Regions from separate parts of the Ectothiorhodospira shaposhnikovii genome, predicted to be linked through region 3. Evidence: predicted binding sites of a transcription regulator. Region 3 holds the regulator's gene; each other region holds the start of a gene.
What was found. Region 3 encodes sigma-54, which starts transcription at its own class of promoters, with help from an activator protein. Its sites were predicted from a motif close to TGGCANGNTNCNTGCTT; they were not measured.
Positions count from the first base shown of each region.

Region 1: a site for sigma-54 is predicted at 1,522-1,538, ahead of nifH (nitrogenase iron protein). Genes of this name have one in related genera too.
Region 2: a site for sigma-54 is predicted at 4,416-4,432, ahead of flgA (flagellar basal body P-ring formation chaperone FlgA). Genes of this name have one in related genera too.

Region 1 covers NZ_CP178333.1:1,142,678-1,149,432, reverse strand. The annotation lists gene nifD (nitrogenase molybdenum-iron protein alpha chain) at 1-451, opposite strand, end outside; gene nifH (nitrogenase iron protein) at 585-1,466, opposite strand; gene ACLF6L_RS05230 (NAD(+)--dinitrogen-reductase ADP-D-ribosyltransferase) at 1,640-2,473, shown strand; gene ACLF6L_RS05225 (glycosyltransferase) at 2,480-3,220, opposite strand; gene purL (phosphoribosylformylglycinamidine synthase) at 3,220-6,755, opposite strand, start outside.
Region 2 covers NZ_CP178333.1:1,029,579-1,036,333, reverse strand. The annotation lists gene ACLF6L_RS04735 (flagellar hook protein FlgE) at 1-180, opposite strand, end outside; partial or broken gene ACLF6L_RS04730 (flagellar hook-basal body complex protein) at 157-645, opposite strand; gene ACLF6L_RS04725 (flagellar hook assembly protein FlgD) at 689-1,366, opposite strand; gene flgC (flagellar basal body rod protein FlgC) at 1,379-1,798, opposite strand; gene flgB (flagellar basal body rod protein FlgB) at 1,815-2,213, opposite strand; gene ACLF6L_RS04710 (CheR family methyltransferase) at 2,398-3,228, opposite strand; gene ACLF6L_RS04705 (chemotaxis protein) at 3,399-4,331, opposite strand; gene flgA (flagellar basal body P-ring formation chaperone FlgA) at 4,528-5,262, shown strand; gene flgM (flagellar biosynthesis anti-sigma factor FlgM) at 5,364-5,672, shown strand; gene ACLF6L_RS04690 (flagella synthesis protein FlgN) at 5,675-6,160, shown strand; gene ACLF6L_RS04685 (flagellar brake protein) at 6,293-6,755, shown strand, end outside.
Region 3 covers NZ_CP178333.1:659,628-666,382, forward strand. The annotation lists gene rapZ (RNase adapter RapZ) at 1-534, opposite strand, end outside; gene hprK (HPr(Ser) kinase/phosphatase) at 531-1,478, opposite strand; gene ACLF6L_RS02905 (PTS sugar transporter subunit IIA) at 1,475-1,948, opposite strand; gene hpf (ribosome hibernation-promoting factor, HPF/YfiA family) at 1,956-2,279, opposite strand; gene ACLF6L_RS02915 (RNA polymerase factor sigma-54) at 2,334-3,851, opposite strand; gene lptB (LPS export ABC transporter ATP-binding protein) at 4,018-4,743, opposite strand; gene lptA (lipopolysaccharide transport periplasmic protein LptA) at 4,740-5,234, opposite strand; gene lptC (LPS export ABC transporter periplasmic protein LptC) at 5,431-5,994, opposite strand; gene ACLF6L_RS02935 (KdsC family phosphatase) at 5,991-6,518, opposite strand; gene ACLF6L_RS02940 (KpsF/GutQ family sugar-phosphate isomerase) at 6,552-6,755, opposite strand, start outside.

The DNA.
Region 1 (6,755 bases), 480 kb from region 3:
GGATGCTGATGCCCTTATGCAGGGGAAACAGGGTCTGGATCTCGTCGATGAGCTTTTCCAACTTCTTGTCGCCGCCGAAGACGATGTCCTTCTCCTGGAAGTCCGAGGTGAAGTTCATGGTGCCGAAGGCGTTGATGCCGGTGTGGCCGGTGTAGTAGTTGCGGCGACCGGCGCGGGAATACTGGCCGCAGCCGACGGGGCCGTGGGAAATATGGACCATGTCCTTGATGGGGCCCCAGACCACGCCCTTGGAACCGGCGTAGGCACAACCGCGGATGGTCATCACCCCGGGCACCGACTTACGGTTGGAGACGATGCACTTCTTGGCCTGTTCGACATTGGGGTCACTGACGGCCAGGTGCTTGGCACGGTCCTTCCGGGCCTTCTCCGGATAGACCTCGAGGACTTCCTGGATCAGGGCCTCGGCTTCTTCGCGTTTCATTGCGCACATTGCGATTTGCTCCTCTTGCGCCGCCACTTATCCGTGGACACGCGCCAGGTGGAATGCTCATGAACACGCCGCGTTGCGGCGCGCCTGCCAGCGGAAGGCCCCCCTCGGGGCACCTCCCTTCCGGCCCAGCCCCTTATACGGTGGCTTCTTCTTCCGCGGTCTTGCCGACGATGCTCTCGTCTTCCGCGTCGAGGATGCCGAACTCCATCAACAGGTCTTCCAGTTCATCCATGGTGCAGGGGGTGGGGACCACGAACAGCTTGTTGTCGATGACCTTGCGGGCCAGGGCCCGGTATTCGTCGGCCTGCTTGGCCTTGGGGTCGTACTCGATCACGGTCATGCGGCGGATTTCGGCCCGCTGCACCACGTTGTCGCGGGGCACGAAGTGGATCATCTGGGTGCCCAGCTTTTCGGCCAGGGCGATGATCAGCTCGTCTTCGCGGTCGGTGTTGCGGCTGTTGCAGATCAGGCCGGCCAGACGGACGCTGCCGGAGCTGGCATACTTCACGATGCCCTTGGCGATGTTGTTGGCCGCGAACATGGCCATCATCTCGCCGGAGACCACGATGTAGATCTCCTGGGCCTTGTTTTCGCGGATGGGCATGGCGAAACCACCGCAGACCACGTCGCCGAGCACGTCGTAGAAGACGAAGTCCAGGTCTTCTTCATAGGCGCCTTCCTCTTCCAGGAAGTTGATGGCGGTGATGACGCCGCGACCGGCGCAACCCACGCCCGGCTCGGGACCGCCGGACTCGACGCACTTGATGCCGGCATAACCGGTCTTGAGCACGTCTTCCAGTTCCAGGTCTTCCACGCTGCCGGCATCGGCGGCCATCTGCATGATGGTTTCCTGGGCCTTGGCGTGCAGGATCAGACGGGTGGAGTCGGCCTTGGGGTCGCAGCCGACGATCATGATCTTCTTGCCGGCCTCGGCCAGGGCCGCGACCAGGTTCTGGGTGGTGGTGGACTTGCCGATACCACCTTTACCGTAGATTGCACATTGACGAAGGGCCATGGCTTTGTTCTCCTCTGCCTGACTGTTGCGATTGGGTGTGCGTGCAACCTGTATTCAGCAATCCCCGTGCCAGACCGAAAATAAATACATAAACCACTGTTTAATAAAATAAAAATAATCATCAGACCGTCCAACACCGGACGTGAGATACACGACAAAGACCCCGGTTCTGTATGGATAACGACACCCCGCCCCCCCCTTCCCTGCCCGCCGCGGCCCGCCTGCCCATCAATCGATGCAATCTGCCCGCGGTGATCCTGGGCAGTCTCACCTTTCAGGACCACCCCGCCCCGCTGGAGCTGGACGGGGTCCGGGCACTGCACGGGGATTTGTGGCGTCATCTGGACGGGCTGGACGAGCCGGCGGTCCGCATCCATGACTTCATGGCCTACATGCGGGGTCATTTCTGCCTGGATGATCCGGCGGCCTGCGGGCTGGCGGAGGGGGAAGCCGGCGGACGGGGACGGGCGGACTACCTGCGCACCCTCCGGGGCTGGTGGTTCAACCCGGACGGCCGGGAGGCGGCGGTCCTCAAGGGCTGGGCGGAATCCCGTTTCGGACTGATCACCCGTTTTCACCGCGAACCCCTGCCGGATGCGGAGTCACTGGCCTATGGGCGGTTCATGCAGGAACGGGCGGGCGGGGTCTACAACACCAACGCCCTGGAATCACAGCTGGACCTGCTGTACTCCTATACCCAGTACGAGCTGCGACGGCGGGCACCCGAGCGCACCCATCTCACCCTGTACCGGGGCGTGAACCGGCTGGCGGACCACGAGGTGCTGGCCCATCTGCCCGGTGGCGAAGCCCTGGTGCTGTTGAATAACGTGAATGCCTTCAGCGCGGTGCGGGAACGGGCGGACGAGTTCGGGGACTACATCCTGACGGTGAAGGTGCCGACGGCCAAGGTCTGCTGCTTCCAGGACCTGTTGCCGGGGGTACTGCAGGGCGAGGGAGAGCACCTGGTGATCGGCGGGGTGTATCGGGTGAAGGTGAGCCTGATATAAAGCCCCTCAGGGCTTTTGTGTCGGCCTGCGGTACCAGAACCAGGTGAGGCGGCGGGAGCGTAGGGCAAAGGGCACCAGCAGCACCGTCGCCGTCACCAGAAAGTGCTGCCAGGGAGAAAACCACTGGGCCTTGCGCCCCGAGGTCCGCACCGTCGGTTCCGGCAGCACGCGAAACCGCTGCCCGCGGCGGCGCCCCCAGCGCTTGAGGCGGCGGGACAGGAACACCTCCTCCCCCGCATAGACCTTTTCACTGAAGCCGCCCACGGCCTGGAAGGCCTCCCGGGTGCAGAAGACATAGCACCCGGCCACCAGCCCCAGTCTCAGGGACAGCCAGTTCCAGAACCGGCTCCCCAGACGATAGAACCCGTACTCCAGGTGGTCGAACTCCAGCCGGGCACCCCCGGCGCAGACCTCCCCCGAGGCCAGGGCGTCCAGGCTGGCCCGCAGCAGCGCCCGGGACGGCCAGGTATCGGCATCCACGAAGATCAGCCAATGCCCCCGCGCCACTTTGGCCCCCGCATTGCGGGCGCGGGCGATACGACGCACCGGCTCATGCACCACGACGGCACCTGCCGCCCGGGCGATGTCGGGGGTGTCGTCGTCGGAATCGTTGTCGACGACGATGATTTCATACGACTCCGGCAGGCCGTCACAGGCCTGCCGGAGGTTGTCCAGGGTGCGCCCCAGCAGCTCGGCCTCGTTCCAGGCGGGAATGACGAGGGAGACCTGGGGGGCGGCCTTCGGCATCAGCCCACCCAGACCCGGGCATTTCTGAACATCCGCAACCACGGGCCGTCCTCGGCCCAGTCACGGGGATGCCAGGAATACTGCACGGTGCGGAACACCCGCTCCGGGTGGGGCATCATGATGGTCACCCGGCCATCCTCCGTGGTCAGCCCGGTGATGCCCAGGGGCGAACCGTTGGGGTTGGCCGGATAGCGCCGGGCCGGCTCGCCCCGATTGTCCACATAGCGCAGGGACACCAGCCCCGAGTCCATCACCCCTTCGGCCGAGTCGCCGCCGAAGTCCGCCCTGCCCTCGCCGTGGGCCACGGCGATGGGCAACCGGGAGCCTTCCATGCCCCTGAGCAGCACCGAGGGGCTGGGCATCACTTCCACCAGGGACAGGCGGGCCTCGAACTGCTCCGAGCGGTTGCGCTCGAAACGGGGCCAGTGTCCGGCACCGGGAATCAGGTCCTTGAGCTGGGACAGCATCTGGCAGCCGTTGCACACCCCCAGGGAGAAGGTGTCCGGCCGGTGGAAGAAGGTCTGGAAGGCCTCCCGCAGGCGGGGGTTGAACAGGATGGAACGGGCCCAGCCGCCACCGGCGCCCAGCACGTCGCCGTAAGAGAAACCGCCGCAGGCCACCAGGCCGCGGAAGTCCGCCAGATCCACCCGACCCTCGATGAGGTCGGTCATGTGCACGTCCACGGCGGCAAAGCCGGACAGGTGGAAGGCCGCGGCCATCTCCACCTGACCGTTCACCCCCTGCTCCCGCAGGATCGCCACCCGGGGACGGGTACCGGTCTGGATGAACGGCAGGGCCGGGTCCTCGGACGGGTCAAAGCCCAGCACCGGGGACAGGCCGGGGTCGCCGTCGTCGGCCAGCGCCTCGAAGGCCTCCCGGGCGCAGTCGGGATCATCCCGCAGGGCCTGCATGCGGTAACTGGTTTCGGCCCAGCACTGGTACAGCTCGCCGCGGGGGGCCTGGAACAGGATGTCGTGGCCCCGACGCAGGACGATGGCCTGGTCGTCGTTGAGGGTGCCGATGACGTGGCTATGATGGCCCAGACCGGCGCCATGGAGTACCGCCAGCACGTCTTCCACGGCGTCATGATGCACCTGCACCACCGCACCCAGCTCCTCGCAGAACAGGGCGGCGTGGTCGTCCTCGCCCAGGTCATCCAGATGGACGGTGACGCCGGTGCGGCCGGCAAAGGCCATCTCGCACAGGGTAGCCAGCAGCCCGCCGTCGGAGCGGTCGTGATAGGCCAGCAGGTAGCCCTCCCGATTGAGTTCCTGAATCGCGGCGAAGAAGCGCTTGAGCATGTCCGGATCATCCAGATCCGGGGCATGATGCCCCACCTGGCCGAACACCTGGGCCAGGGCGGAACCGGCCAGACGGCGCTGGCCCTTGCCCAGGTCGATGAGGATCAGGTCGGTATCGCCCTGGTCGGTGACCAGCGCCGGCGTGAGGGTGTTGCGCACGTCGCTCACCGGGGCAAAGGCGGAGATGATCAGGGACAGGGGCGCGGTCATCACCCGCTCCTCGCCGTCCTGTTGCCAGACCGTGCGCATGGACAGGGAGTCCTTGCCCACCGGAATGGCAATGCCCAGGCGGGGGCACAGTTCCTCTCCCACGGCCCTGACGGTGTCGAACAGGGCCGCGTCCTCCCCCGGATGACCCGCCGCGGCCATCCAGTTGGCGGAGAGGCGGATCAGGGACAGGTCGTCCACCGCCGCCGCGGCCATGTTGGTGATGGCCTCGCCGATGGCCAGGCGGCCGGAAGCGGCGGGATGCACCAGGGCGATGGGGGTCCGTTCCCCCATGGCCATGGCTTCGCCGGTGTAAGACCAGTAATCGCTGGCGGTGACCGCCACGTCCGCCACCGGTACCTGCCAGGGGCCGACCATCTGATCCCGGGTCACGAGCCCGGTCACGGTGCGGTCGCCAATGGTGATGAGGAAGGACTTGGAGGCCACGGCGGGCAGACGCAGTACTCGGCGCACGGCCTCGCCCAGATCCATGACCGAGGTATCCACCTCCGGTTTCTGGAAACTGCGATGATGCACGTCCCGAAGCATCTTCGGGGGCTTGCCCAGCAGCACTTCCATGGGCAGGTCCACGGGGTGATTGGCGAACAGGGCATCGCCCACCAATAGACGCTGTTCGGCGGTGGCCGTGCCCACCACGGCAAAGGGCGCCCGCTCCCGTTCGCACAGGGCGGTGAAGGCCTCCAGGCGGCGGGCGTCGATGGCCAGGACGTAACGTTCCTGGGCCTCGTTGCACCAGATCTCCATGGGGGACAGGCCCGGCTCGTCGGAGGGCACGGTGCGCAGCTCGATGCTGCCACCGCGGCCGGCGTCATTGAGGATCTCGGGGATGGCATTGGACAGGCCACCGGCCCCCACGTCATGGATGGAGAGGATGGGGTTATCCGCGCCCAGGGCGGTACAGCGGTCGATGACCTCCTGGCAGCGGCGCTCGATCTCCGGATTGCCCCGCTGCACGGAGGCGAAATCCAGTTCCAGGGCGCTCTCGCCACTGGCCATGGAGGAGGCGGCGCCGCCGCCCAGGCCGATGAGCATGGCCGGGCCGCCCAGCACCACCACGGGGGTGCCTTCCGGCAGGGCCAGCTTCTCCACGTGCTCGGCGCGAATGCTGCCGACGCCGCCGGCGATCATGATGGGCTTGTGATAGCCCTTGAGTTCCGGTTCTCCCGCGCCGGGCACCAGGGCCTCGTAGGTGCGGAAATAGCCCGCCAGGGCGGGACGGCCGAATTCATTGTTGAAGGCGGCGGCGCCGATGGGGCCGTCCAGCATGATCTGGCGAGCGGATTCGATGCGCTCGGGCTTGCCGAAGTCCTGTTCCCAGGGCTGCTCGAAACCGGGGATGCGCAGGTTGGACACCGAGAACCCGGTGAGTCCCGCCTTGGGCTTGGACCCCCGGCCGGTAGCGCCCTCGTCGCGGATCTCGCCGCCGGAACCGGTGGCGGCACCGGGGAACGGGGAGATGGCGGTGGGGTGGTTGTGGGTCTCCACCTTCATGATGATGGGCAGGTCCAGCGGTTGATCCCGGTATTCACCGCTCACAGGGTCCGGGGTCAGGCGTCGGGCCTTGTGGCCCTGGATCACCGAAGCGTTGTCCCGGTAGGCGGAGAGGATGCCTTCAGGGGCATGGGCATGGGTGTTGCGGATCATGGCAAACAGGGATTTTTCCTGGGGCTTGCCGTCGATCACCCAGTCCGCGTTGAAGATCTTGTGGCGGCAGTGCTCCGAATTGGCCTGGGCAAACATCATCAGTTCCACGTCGGAGGGATCCCGGCCCAGGGCCTCGTAGGCATCGGCCAGGTAGTCGATCTCGTCCTGGGTCAGGGCCAGGCCCAGTTCCCCGTTCACCCGGGCCAGGACGCCATGGGGGTCGTCCCCCAGGGGGATCGTCCGCAGCGGTGCCGGCGCCGCGTTGGAGAACAGGGCCACCGCCTCGTCCCGTTCATGGAGGACGGTTTCGGTCATGCGGTCATGCAACAGGGGCAGGATGCGTGCCAGGGCATCGGCGTTCA
Region 2 (6,755 bases), 370 kb from region 3:
GCCCGTATTGTTCTGAATTTCCACTTCGCCCGCGGCATTCAATGCAATCGTGATGTCGTCAATATCGTTGAGTCCGCCCGGCACGGTCAGGACATTCAACAGTTCCTGTGGCGTCACCTCCCCTCTCAGGTTGACATGTTGAACACCACCGAGGGGATCGGCCTCGGAGCTGAGGTTCATCAAGGCATCAATGGTCGTGGTCGGACGCGGTGCGGCGTCACCCGTCGTGAGCCGGATCGGCTGCAGCAGGTTTCCGCCGTCGGGCGGATACCCCATCAGGCGCTGCCCGGCGGCATTGACCATGAAGCCTTCCCGATCCACCTGGAACTGTCCGGCGCGGGTGTATTCAGTGATGCCGCCGCGGTCCAGGATGAAAAAGCCCTGACCATTGATGGCCAGATCCAGGTTATTGTCCGTAAAGTTCAGGTCACCCTGGGTGAACTGCTGGGTCACGGACGCCAGATTCACGCCGCTCCCGGTGGCGGTCTTCGAGACCCCGGTATAGGACAGCGCAAACACATCCGCGAACTCGGCACGGGAGCGCTTGAAACCCGCCGTGGAGGAGTTGGCGATGTTATGCCCCGTCACCTGCAGATCCGATGAGGCCGCGTTCAGACCGGTCAGACCGATATTGAATGATGGCATGGTGTAACCCTCAGTTTATTGGCTTGTTTCTAAAAGACGCGTCTCAACCGATCTGCCGGACCGTGGCCAGGTCGATCTCACCGAAACCTTCCACGATCAGCGTGACTCCCCCGCCGGCCTGCCCGGTACGCACACTGTCCACCCGTGCATTGAGCAGGGTCTGGGGCTGGCTGGTCTGGCCGTCGAGTTGGGCCTCGGCACGAAACTCATACACCCCCGGTGGTGCCCGCTCGCCGTCCGTGGTGATGCCGTCCCAGACAAAGGATTTCATGCCACTCCCCTGCCCACCCATGGGGATGCGACGCACCAGTACACCCGCCTCGTTGTAGACGTTCACCGTCAAATCATTGGCGGAGGCTTTCAGATCCACCCCGCCGCGGATACCGCCCTCCTCACCCAGCACCGCCAGATCCACCGGAATCAGCACCTCGCGATCCACCAGGGCGGCGGCCTGCAGGGTCTGATTGGCCTGCATGGCCTGGGCAATGCCGTCAAAGGATTTCTGCAGCTCACCAATTCCGTTGACCGTGCCGAACTGGGCGATCTGGCCCAGAAAATCACCACTTTCCATGGGTTCGAAGGGGTCCTGGTTCTGCAACTGGGTGATCATCAGCTTGAAGAAATCCGCCTGTCCCAATTCGTCCCGGCTGGATTCCTTTTTCTGTCCGGCGGCCGAGGTCAGGCCCAGACTGGCCAGGGTGTTGGCATCAATGACGCTCATGGTTCATCCCTCCTATGACTGGCCCAGTTGCAGAGTTCGCAATAGCAATTGCTTGGTGGTATTCATCACTTCCACGTTGTTCTCGTAGCTACGGGACGCGGAAATCATGTTGGCCATCTCGTCCACCAGATTGACGTTGGGCATGTAGACATACCCTTGTTCATTGGCCAGCGGATGATGAGGCTCATATTTCACGAAGGGCTCGGCCTGGCTCTCGACGATGCCGGCCACCCGTACCGGAGAAGTGGACGCACTGCCGCCGAACTGGTCCATCACGGTCTGGAACACCGGCTGCTTGGAGCGGTAGGCCTGCTCGGGGGTGGTGCTGGCCACCTGGGCATTGGCCATGTTGCTGGCGATGGTATTCAAACGTACCGACTGGGCGCTCAGCGCCGAACCGGAGACGTCGAAGATCTTGAACATGTTGCTCATGACTTAATCTCCCGGCCTATTCGCCTTTGAGGGCCGTGCGCAGGCCGCTGAATTTCTTGCTGAGAAAATCCAGGCTGGCCTGATACTGCACGGTATTTTCGGCAAAGGCCGCCTGCTCCAACTGAGGATCCACCGTGTTGCCATCCAGGGATGGCTGGGTGGGCACCCGATAGAGCGGCTCACCCAGAGCCTGACCCGAGGCATCAGTGGCAATATGGGCGGCGTGGGTAAGGCGCAGGCCCAGGGCATCGGGCTGATGCGCACGACTGAGCACCTGACGAAAATCCAGGTCCCGTGCCTTGTAGTTGGGGGTGTCGGAATTGGCGATGTTGGAGGCGAGCAACTCCAGGCGCTTTGAGCGCACCTGCAGCGCATCGCCGTGGATACCAATGGCCCTGTCTATGGAAAGTGGCATGGACTCGACCTCAAGAAATGTTCCTGAAGGTCGAAAATGCAATCAACGTGCCATAAAAGAAAGTCTCGTTATTTTAGAGACTTAAGGGAAAGGCACCCGGAATCGGAGAGGCTGCCACGGCAAGATACCGCCGTTCGCAAGGTCCCGGCCCATGGAGCGGGTCGGGTTATTGACGCCTGTGCTTTCAGCGCAGGCGATATACAACGCCCGGATTGCAACGCACCATTTCAAAGGCGTCGGAATAATTGGCCATGGACTCGGAGGCCCCCAGGAAAAGATAACCACCCGGATTGAGAATCTGGGAGATACGCTTGAGAATCAGCTTCTTGGAGTCAATGGAGAAGTAGATCAAGACATTGCGACAGAACACCACATCAAAACGCCCCAGCAGGGTGTAGCTGTCCATGAGATTGAATTCACGGAAGGTGGCGCGGGCCTTGATGTCGGGCCGGAGAGACCAGCGATCGCCATTCTGCACGAAGAAACGTTGGCGTCGCTCAAGGGACAGGCCGCGGGCGACGGCCAGGGAATCGTAGCTGGCCTCTCGCGCTTCCTTGAGCACCGCGCCGGAGATGTCCGTGCCCAGGATCTGCACATCCCGCAGGCTGCCGGGGCGGGATTGCTGGTATTCACTGAACCCCATGCTGATGGAATAGGCTTCCTGTCCGGATGAGCAGGCGGCAGACCAGATGCGCGGGGCGTATCCCGCCCCCTTCTGCTTTGCCAGTTCCGGATAGATCTGGTTCTTGAGGATCTCAAAGGGAAACACGTCCCGAAACCAGTAGGTTTCGTTGGTGGTCATGGCCTCGATCACCCGCTCTCGCAGCCCGGGATTCCGCCCCAGCTTGAGCTGCCTGAGCAGCTCGCTCACGGAAGAAACCGAGAACTCGCCCATGAGCCGCGACAGGCGGCTGTTCACCAGGTAGTGCTTGTTTTCCCCCAGGACCAGTCCACAGGACTTCTCCAGAAACAGCCTGAAATCCTCGTAATCCTGAGATTCGATAGGGCCTGACAAGGTGGTTTCCTGTTATGGATCAATCTTTCGTTATAGAACACAAACCATCGAACGGCATATGGATGGTACACAGTATACCTTCGGGATCCCCCGAAGGGGGTATGCCGAACCACCGTTCAAGGGGCACGCAATGACCGCCGGGCGGCATGATCCTGCCGACCGTGACGTTCTCATTGAGCGGCATCATCCCCCTGAAGGTATCCCAGCACGACCTCCGCCAGCTCATCCGGACTGAACTTGGGCAGAAAACGGTCTGCTCCCGCCCTGCGGACCAGGGTTTCGTTGAAGGTTCCACTCAGGGAGGAATGCAGCACCACATGCAGACGGGACAGGGCCGGCTCCTTGCGGATGGTGGAGGACAGCGTGTAACCATCCATCTCAGGCATCTCGATATCCGAGATTACCAACCCGATCTGCTGCTCGATGGGACCTTGGGCAGCCAGTTCCAGTAACTTGTCCAGCGCCTGCCTGCCGTCGTTCACCACCACGGATTCCACGCCCATCTGGGTCAGGGCACGCACGATCTGCCTGCGCGCCACTGCCGAATCGTCGGCGACCAAGGCTCGACGCACCCTCCCCCCTTCCTGAATGTTGGACAGCAGCGAGTCACTGACGTCCCTTGCCGGACCGGTGATCATCTCCAGCACCTTTTCCACGTCGATGATCTCCACCAGACGATTATCGACCTGGGTCACGGCCGTCAGGAAACTGTCCTTGTGCGTGCCCCGGGGAGGTGGATGAATCTGATCCCAGTTGAGATTGATGATGCGATCCACCGACGCCACCAGAAGCCCCTGTACGGAACGGTTGAACTCGGTAAGAATGACAAATGAACCGCCCTCTCTGGAGGGAATGGGGGGCATGCCCAGTGCTTGCGCCAGATCGACCACGGACACGGTCTTGCCTCGCAACGTGGCCACGCCGCGGATGATGGAGTGGGCACTGGGAAGCCGGTTCAAGGCGGGACAGGTGATGACCTCGCGCACCTTGAAGACATTGATGGCAAATAACTGACGGCTACCCAGGGTGAAGAGGAGCAGTTCCAGACGATTCTGCCCCACCATCTGGGTCCGACGATCGACGTCATCCAGCAAGCTGCTCATCAGGCTCTCCCGCGGGTGTTTGCAGATCATACCCTCTCATCCAGAAGTATGATCGGCCACGGCGAAGATTTCTTGAAAATTTTCTGGCCCTCATCTTGCACACTATCTCCCCAGGGACATCATGCGCCACAGATCCGGCGCTTCTTGAAATACCCCCGGGTATGGGTGATGAACCATCCAGCGAGGTAGCAGCACGATGTTTTTCAACTTCCGGAAGCGCCGCCACGGGATCAGCCTGAGTCTTTTCACGAGTTTGCTGATCTGCGCCCCCATCAATCTCATGGCGGTCGAAACGCAGTCGCACGACAGCATTTTGACGGCCGCCGGCACATTTCTCGGTCAACAGGCACGCGCCCACCACGGCGAGTATGTGGACGTACGTATCAACCGGGGTTCACTGGACCCGCGTCTGCGACTCAGGGCCTGCGATGGACCACTGGAAACCTTTCTGCCGCCGGGCACCAGGATGACCGGTCATACCACCGTGGGCGTTCGCTGCACCACTCCATCGCCCTGGAGCCTTTTCGTACCCATGCAGATTGTCGTCCGTGGCGAGGTCGTGGTTCTGGAAAGAGCCCTGCCCCGGGGCACCCTGATCTCCGAGGGTGACATCCGGCTCGAACTGCGTGACCTGGGCAGCATGCACGGCGGGTATCTCACGGAACCCACGGCGGTCACCAACATGGTCCTCAGACGGGCCCTGCCCGCCGGTACGGCCCTGAGTCCCCAGATGGTGGAACCTCAGCGGCTGGTGCAGCGAGGACAGAAAGTCATGCTGGTGGCACAAAACACCGCCATCTCCGTGCGCATGGAGGGACAGGCGCTCGCGGACGGCGCCTATGGCGACCGGGTTCAGGTTCGCAATCTGTCCTCCCGGCGCATTGTGGAAGGTCGAGTGCTGTCAGCCGGGGTGGTGGGTGTTAATATGTGAGTCAAATTGCACTGACTGCCCCTACTGCCCCTAAAGAAACCCGCGAATCGGCCGATACGATTTCTAAGAAGTGGCCGTTCAGTGCACGCGAGGAACGCAATATGTCCATCGACATCAAGAATTTAACCCAGACTCAGCCGCGCAGCGCCGGGGAGAGCCGTGGTGCCTCCGACGTGGCCAAAGGCGCGCGCTCGGGCGGTGGCACGGGATTTTCCGGTCCGGTGGGCGACAAGGTCACCCTGACCGAAACCGCCCGGCGCCTGAGCACGCTGGAGCAGAACGCCAGGGCACAACCCTCCGTCGATCAGGAAAAGGTGACGGCTATCCGTCAGGCCATCCAGGAAGGGCGCTATGAGATCAACGCAGAGTCCGTGGCCAGCAAAATCCTGAAGACTGAAGACCTGTTCTAGCCATGAACATGCGCTCGTTTCCGGAGCAACTGGATCAGATCCTGACCCATTCGGTGCGGGAAGCCTCTGCCCTGGAACATGCCCTGCAACTGGAAGGACAGGCCCTGAGCACCCGGGACCTGGAAACCCTTAACCTGGCCATCGCTCAAAAGCAGCAACAGGTTGAGCGACTGGAGCAACTGACCCGTGATCAGGGTGCCCTGCTCAAGCGGGAGGGGTATGAGAACAATGCCCAGGGCATGGCCCGCTGCCTGCGCGACTGGGATGCCGAGGGCGTCCTGGCGCCGATATGGGATCGACTGGTGGACCTCATGGCCCGTTGCCGTCAGCTGAATCTTGCCAACGGCGGCGTAGTGGAAACCAAGCGGCGCCATGTGGAACAGGCGCTGCACATCCTGCGAGGCGAGGACCCCCGCACCGAGTTGTACGGCCCCCGCGGGCAACCCACCTCCGCCGGGGGAAAGTCCCGCACCATCACCAAGGCCTGACCTCTCTCAGGCATCCGCCCCCCTTGCGTGCGCACGAAAGGGCTGATTCTTTCCCAGACTGTGCTAGCCTCAGTATAGGCTCCAGAAAAAGCATATACCTGGAGGTGTCATAGAGCGCGGAGGGTCCGGCCCATGAATCAGCCCATCAATCAGACATCGGCGACCACCCACAGTCCCCCGCCGGGCTCACGGCGAGAACATATCCCTCGGCAGGAGCGCATCAATGCTCTACTCAGGGACCTGGAAGCGCGTCGCGCCTCCATCAGCATACGCTTCGGCCAGGATCAGGAGTTTTTCCATGGCACCCTGAACCGGATGGATCCGTCACGGGGATGGCTTTTCCTGAGCGAGCTGACCCCTTATCAGGGCAATCTGCGCATGGCTGCAGGGCAGCAAATCCATATGTATGCAGTACTCAACGCGTCCTGCCTGCACTTTCGCGCCGAAGCGCTTCACTCCGGAGAGCACGATGGCGAAGCCTTCCATGTGGTCTCCATGCCCACCGAACTGGACAGCGAGCAGAAACGCGCCCACTTCCGTGCCCCCGTTGATGACTCACCCGGCACGCCCGTCACCCTGGTGGACAGGGACGGAC
Region 3 (6,755 bases):
TGAACCGTACTTGAAGCCGAAGGACTGGATCAGCAGCGACAGCCCTCGCAGGCTGGCCTGACGGACCCGCTCCCGAATGGACTGGCTGAGCTGGTGGACATTGGTGCGGGTGGTGTCGATGGCCAGATCGGCATGGTCGGCAATGACGCCCAGCAGGTCCCGTTCCAGGTTGATGGCCTCCATCAGGGGGATGCCCCGACGGGCCAGAGGGTGACGGCGGCGGGTTTCGCTGAAACGGCGCAGCAGGGTTTCCAATTCCGCGTAGAGGAAAATGATCTGCAGTTCGACACCCATGGCACGGATCTCGTTGACGATGCGACCGAACTGATCGAGTGATTCGATGCCGCTGCGGGCATCGATGCCCACGGCCGCCTCGCTGTAACCGGCCTGGGGGGCTTGTCGAAGCTGGCCGACCACCGCCGGCAGCAGTTCCAGATGAAGATTGTCGATGCAGTAGTAGCCGGCATCCTCCAGGGCATGCAGGGCCACGGTCTTGCCCGACCCGGAGAGTCCGCTGACGATGACGAGTTTCATGAGTCGCTCTGCATCTGACGCCGCTGGCGGGCGGCCAGGTCATCGGCGGCAACATAGCCGCGTAGACGCAGCAGGTGGTTGCGCACCGCCGCCTCTACCATGACCGCCAGGTTGCGACCGGAGGCCACGGGCAGGGTGATGACGGGGACCTGAAGCCCCAGTACCACCCGGTTGCAGCGTCCCCCATGAAGGCGGTCGATGTCGGCGGACGTCACGTCGACCTGGTCTTTCAGGTCGATGATCAGGCGCAGATACTTGCTGCTCTTGATGGCGCTGTCACCGTACATGGCACGAATGTTCAGGACACCCAGTCCTCTGACCTCCAGGAAGTTTTCCAGCACCGGCGGGCAGGTGCCCCGCAGGATGTCCGGGGCAATGCGGGCAAATTCGGGTGCATCGTCAGCAATCAGACGGTGTCCGCGACTGATGAGTTCCAGGGCCAGCTCGCTCTTGCCGATGGCGCTTTCCCCCGTCAGCAGCACCCCGATGCCCAGCACTTCCATGAAGACACCGTGCAGGGTGATGGTCTCCGCCAGCTTGTCGCTGAAGAAATAGCGCAGGATATTGATGATTTCGTGGCTGTGCAGGGTGGTGGAGAGCAGGGGGACGGACTGCCTGTCCGCCAGGGCGCACAGTTCCGGCTGAACCGCCAGACCGTCGGTGACGATCAGGAGGGCCGCCGTGCCGTTCACCAGCTGTTCCAGGATGTCCCGCTGGGAGTTCTTGCGCAGGTTCCACAGATAGCGCATCTCGTCCGGACCCAGCACCTGGATCTGGTTGGGATGGATGATGTTCAGGTGTCCGACCAGTGAGGTACTGCCGTGAGGCGTGGCCTGGTGAGCGATCCGGCGTTCCCTGCCCTGATGACCGGCCACCCAGCGCAGGGCCAGGCGTTCTCCCATGGCCTCGACGACGTGATGGACGGTAAGGGGGGGCGTGGTCACGGTGAGTCTGGGCTTTCGGTATCCCAGTGGTGTACCAGGTCCAGCAGATCTTCCGGTCCTTTGGCGCTACGCAGTCGGGCCAGGGTCTCCGGATCGGAGAACATGCGCGCGAGCAATGCGAGGATCTGCAGGTGTTCGTCGGTACATTCGGTCGGCACCACCAGGGCAAACAGGATGTCCACCGGTTCGCTGTCCGGGGCGTCGTAGTCCACGCCCTTGCCCAGCTTGAGCAGGGCGGCACAGGCCTCGTCGGCTCCGGCCAGCCGGCCGTGGGGGATGGCGACGCCATGCCCCAGGCCGGTGCTGCCCAGGCGTTCCCGGGCCAGCAGGCTGTCGAAGATCTCTCCCTGGGTCAGCCTGGGCAGGTGGCTCGAAAGCATTTCACCCAGCATCTCCAGAGCGCGTTTCTTGCTGCTGACGTCCGGCAGACAGCAGACGCGCTCCGGAGCGAGAAGATCACCGATGTTCATGGATATCTCACCCGACGTGGTTGCGGTGGGAGCCTTCGGCGCGGTGATGGTCCTTGAGCTTCTCCTTGTGCTTGACCACCTGACGGTCCAGCTTGTCGACCAGGGCATCAATGGCTGCATACATGTCGGCATGGGTGGCGTCGGCAAAAATGGTGTTGCCGCTGACCAGCATGTTGGCTTCCGCCTTCTGCTGCAGTTTCTCCACGGTCAGGACCACGTGCACGTCGATGACGTTGTCGAAATGGCGCTCCAGGCGCTGGAACTTGTCATTGACATAGTCGCGCAGGGCGTCGGTCAGGTCCACGTGGTGACCGGTGAGGTTGATCTGCATGAGATGACTCCTTGGTTTGGAATGTGAAAGTGAAGCTGAGGCCTGGTTATGGATTCAGACGAGGCGCTTGCGTTCGTTGGATGGCGGGATCGCCATGGCCTCGCGATACTTGGCAACGGTGCGCCTCGCTACCTGGATGCCCCGATCCACCAGGATCTGGGCAATCTTGCTGTCACTCAGGGGCTTGCCCTGGGGTTCTTCGGCAATCAGTTTGCGAATCATGGCACGGATGGCCGTGGCGGAGCACTCACCGCCGTCGGACGTCCCCACATGGCTGGAGAAGAAATACTTGAATTCGTAAATCCCTCTTGGGGTGTGCATGTACTTCTGGGTGGTGACGCGGGAGATGGTGGATTCGTGCATCTCCAGTTGCTCGGCGATATCCCGCAGCACCAGGGGTTTCATGGCCTCGTCGCCGTGTTCCAGAAAGGCGCGTTGATGTTCCACGATGGCGGTGCCTACACGCAGCAGGGTCTCGTTGCGGCTTTGCAGGCTTTTGATGAACCAGCGGGCCTCCTGCAGGCTGTTGCGCAGATAGACATTGTCCTGGCTGGAATCGGCCCGACGCACAAAGCTGGCATAAAGTGGGTTGACCCGCAACCGGGGCGCGACTTCCGGATTCAGTTCCACCTGCCAGCATCCCTCGCGCTTGCGCACGAAGACGTCGGGAATGATGTATTCCGGTGCGCTGGAGCTGATCAGGGTGCCCGGGCGTGGGTTCAGGCTCTGGATCAGGGCGATCACCGCCTGCAATTCGCCGTCGGCCAGACCCAGTCGGCGCTGGACACCCTTGAAGTCGCGGGTGCCCAGGGCTTCCAGGTGATCACGCACCAGGGTCCTGGCCTCGGCCAGCCAGGGCGTCTCCGGCGCGAACTGCTCCAGTTGCAGCAGCAGGCACTCGGCAAGATCCCGTGCACCCACGCCCACGGGATCCAGGTGCTGGACCATGCGCAGCACGGCTTCCACCTCGTCCAGCTCCAGTTCCATCTCCTGGTCCTGGGCCAGGCCGGCGTGGATCTGCTCGATGGGTTCGGCCAGATAGCCGTCATCGTTGATGGCATCGATGATGGTCATGGCGATGACCTGGTCCCGCTCGCTCAGGGGCGACAGGTGAATCTGCCAGAGAAGGTGGTCACGCAGGTCTTCGCCGGGTGCACTCTGGTTCTCGAACAGGTCGCGACCGTCGTTGTCCATCTGGCCGCCGCCGGCGGTCGGCATGTCGTAGAGGTCTTCCCAGTTGCTGTCCACGGGCAGCTCCTCGGGAATGGTTTCCGAGGGTTCGCTGGTGTTGTCCCGTTCGGCGGGCTCGTCGAATTCTCGGCTCCCCGCATCCTTGTCGGCGTTGTCGGCGCCGGAGGTCATGCCTTCATGTTGGGTGTTTTCATCCATGCCGGTATCCAGGTCGGCATCCGCGCCTTCCAGGGCTTCCAGCATCGGGTTGGTCTCCAGCGTTTCCTGGATCTGGGCCTGAAGCTCCAATGTGGACAGCTGCAGCAGCCGGATGGCCTGCTGCAGCTGCGGTGTCATGGTAAGGCTCTGGCCGAGACGGAGCTGGACAGAAGGTTTCAGCATAGGATGTGGCGTGCCACCGGAATCGTCAGGCAGGAGTTGAAGGGTCCGGGCAGTATCGACGGTGCCTTGCCGCCACGTGCCGGGTCTGTCATCCGGATTATACGTCCTGGCACGAAAAATGTGACCCAGTGTGGGGAAACCATGCGTTGGCTCAAAAACTTTACTTTCATAGTCGGAAATGATCGCCCAGGTAGACCCGCCTGACCTGGGGGTCTGCCAGCACCACTTCCGGCGGCCCCTCGCTGATCAGGTGTCCGTCGCTCAGGATATAGGCGCGATTGCAGATGCCCAGGGTTTCACGGACGTTGTGATCGGTGATCAGTACCCCGATATTCCGGGAGACCAGATGGGTGATGATGCGCTGAATTTCGATCACGGAGATGGGGTCTACCCCGGCAAAGGGCTCATCAAGCAGGATGAAGGCCGGTTCGGTGGCCAGGGCGCGGGCGATTTCCACCCGCCGCCGCTCACCCCCCGAGAGGCTGATGCCCAGGCTCTCGCGGATATGCATGATCTGAAACTCTTCCAGTAGGGATTCCATGTGCTCATGGCGCTGGCCGCGGCTGAGGTCGCGGCGTGTTTCCAGCACGGCAAGCAGGTTGTCTTCCACCGACAACTTGCGAAAGACCGAGGCCTCCTGGGGCAGATAGCCGATGCCCAACTGGGCGCGGGCATGCATGGGCAGGGGGGTGATGTCCCTGCCGTCCAGTTCGATGCGCCCACCGTCGCAGGGGATGAGGCCGACGATCATGTAAAAACAGGTGGTCTTGCCGGCGCCGTTGGGACCCAGCAGGCCCACGACCTCACCGCTGTTCACCTGCAGTGATACACCGTCCACCGGCTTGCGGGCGCGGTACTGCTTGACCAGGTCGTGGGTCTGCAGACGACTCATGGCGTCCCCTCGACAGGGGCGGGGGGCTGTTCCCTGGGCGTGAAGATGGCCTCGACGCGGCCGGTGTCCCCGGTGCGGGCCTCCAGCGTGGCCGTGCGCAGGTCATAGGTGATGCGGCTGCCCCGGAACTCGTCCGTGCCCTGTCGCACGCGGGCATTGCCGCTCAGTTCCATGCGTTGCTCGTTGGGGAGGAACTCCATCCGCGCGGCTTCGGCCCGGACTTCCCGCCCCTGCGGGTCCTGAGTGCGCAGGGTGGCCGGTTGACCTTCTGCGGTCATGCGTTCCAGCACCCGGCCCGGGGTATGGACGGTGACCGTATCGCCGCTGATTTCCGTGGCGCCCTGGGTGATGCGTACGCTGCCCCGGTAGGTGCTGATGCCCCGGTTGTCGTCCAGGGTGGCCGAGTCCGCCTCGATGCGGATGGGCAATGTCCGGTCCACCTGCGCCTGGAGTGGTCCGGCCGGCAGCAGGATGGCCAGGGCAGGGATCATGAACCACGTTCCAAGCCGCCGCCAGGGTGAGCATTGAATCGCTCCCTCGCCGTCTCTCCCGCGCAGGCGGGAGCCCATGCTTTTCACTCCGTGACTGGATTCCCGCTGGCGCGGGAATGACGACCCGGGGGAGGCCGGCCGCATTCCGTTGGACCTGGATTCCCGCTGGTGCGGAAATGACTGACTGGGAACAGCCCTAATGGGGAACATAGACACCCCGTGCTTCACGTTTGAGTTCCAGAACTTCATGCCGCAGGTCCAGGAACAGCCCCAGACCCTCGGCCTCCTGATAGGTTGTCTGCAGACGTGCCGGGGCGTCGGTGACGGCCTGACGGGGACCCGGCCAGAGGGTGGTGTCCCGGGTGGTGATGGTGATCGGGCCCCGCTCGCCCTCGGCAGCGCGGTGGATGTGCACCTCGCCCAGCAATTTGACTTCATCGCCGGCGGGAGAGATCCAGCCCTGTTCGGCGCGCAGGGTCCAGGTGGCACCGGGGCTGTACCGCAAGATCAGTACCGGGGTCTCAAGCCAGCGGGACCCGTCTGCCTGGCGCTGCTCCATGCGCTGGCCGCGGAGCTGGTAACGGGGTTCACCCAGGGAGTCCATATGGATGGCCGCATACTGTTCCAGAAAGAAATCGGTCCCTTCGGTCGCCGCTTCTTCCAGTACCCGGCGGCGTTCATCGGCGTCCCGGGCCAGCCAGAAGCCGACGGCCGCGACCAGAGTCAGCAGCAGGATCAGGAACAGTGAGGGCAGTTTCATCTCAGATAGGCTGCCATGGCGGCCTGCAGGGTGCCCTGGGCCTCCATGATGAATTCACAGACCTCCCGGGCGGCACCGCGCCCTCCTGGTTGTCGGGTGACGTAGTGGGCATGTTCCCTTACCAGGGCATGGGCGTCAGCCACCGCAACGGCCAGGGCGACCCGGCGCATGACCGGGAGATCCACCACGTCATCACCCACGTAGGCGGTTTCATCGGCGCCGACACCGGCATCCGCGAGCAGGCCGCCGAGTGCTTCGAGTTTGTCGCGTCGGCCCTGGACCACGAGCCGGATGCCCAGATCCCGCATCCGGTGTTCCACCACGCCCGAGCGGCGGCCGGTCAGGATGCCCACCTGGACACCGCTGTCCGCGAGCATGCGCATGCCCTGACCATCCTTGCTGTTGAAGGCCTTGTACTGGCGTCCGTCATCGTCCAGGAACAGGCTGCCGTCGGTGAGTACGCCATCCACATCAAAGATGACGAAGCGCACCCGTCGTGCGCGTTCAGTGAGCGTTTCGTTCATGGGGCAACGATACCACGCGTCGGGCAGGAACGGTCAGACCACGCCGGCGCGCAGCAGGTCGTGCATGTTGAGGGCGCCCACCAGGCGTTGACCCTCGTCCAGCACCGGCAGGGCGCTGATCTTGTGATCCTCCATGATCTTCAGGGCCTCGGCGGCCAGCATGGTGGGGGCGGCGGTCTTGAACTGACGGGTCATCACTTCACCGATGGTGGTGGCATGCACGTCCACGCCCCGGTC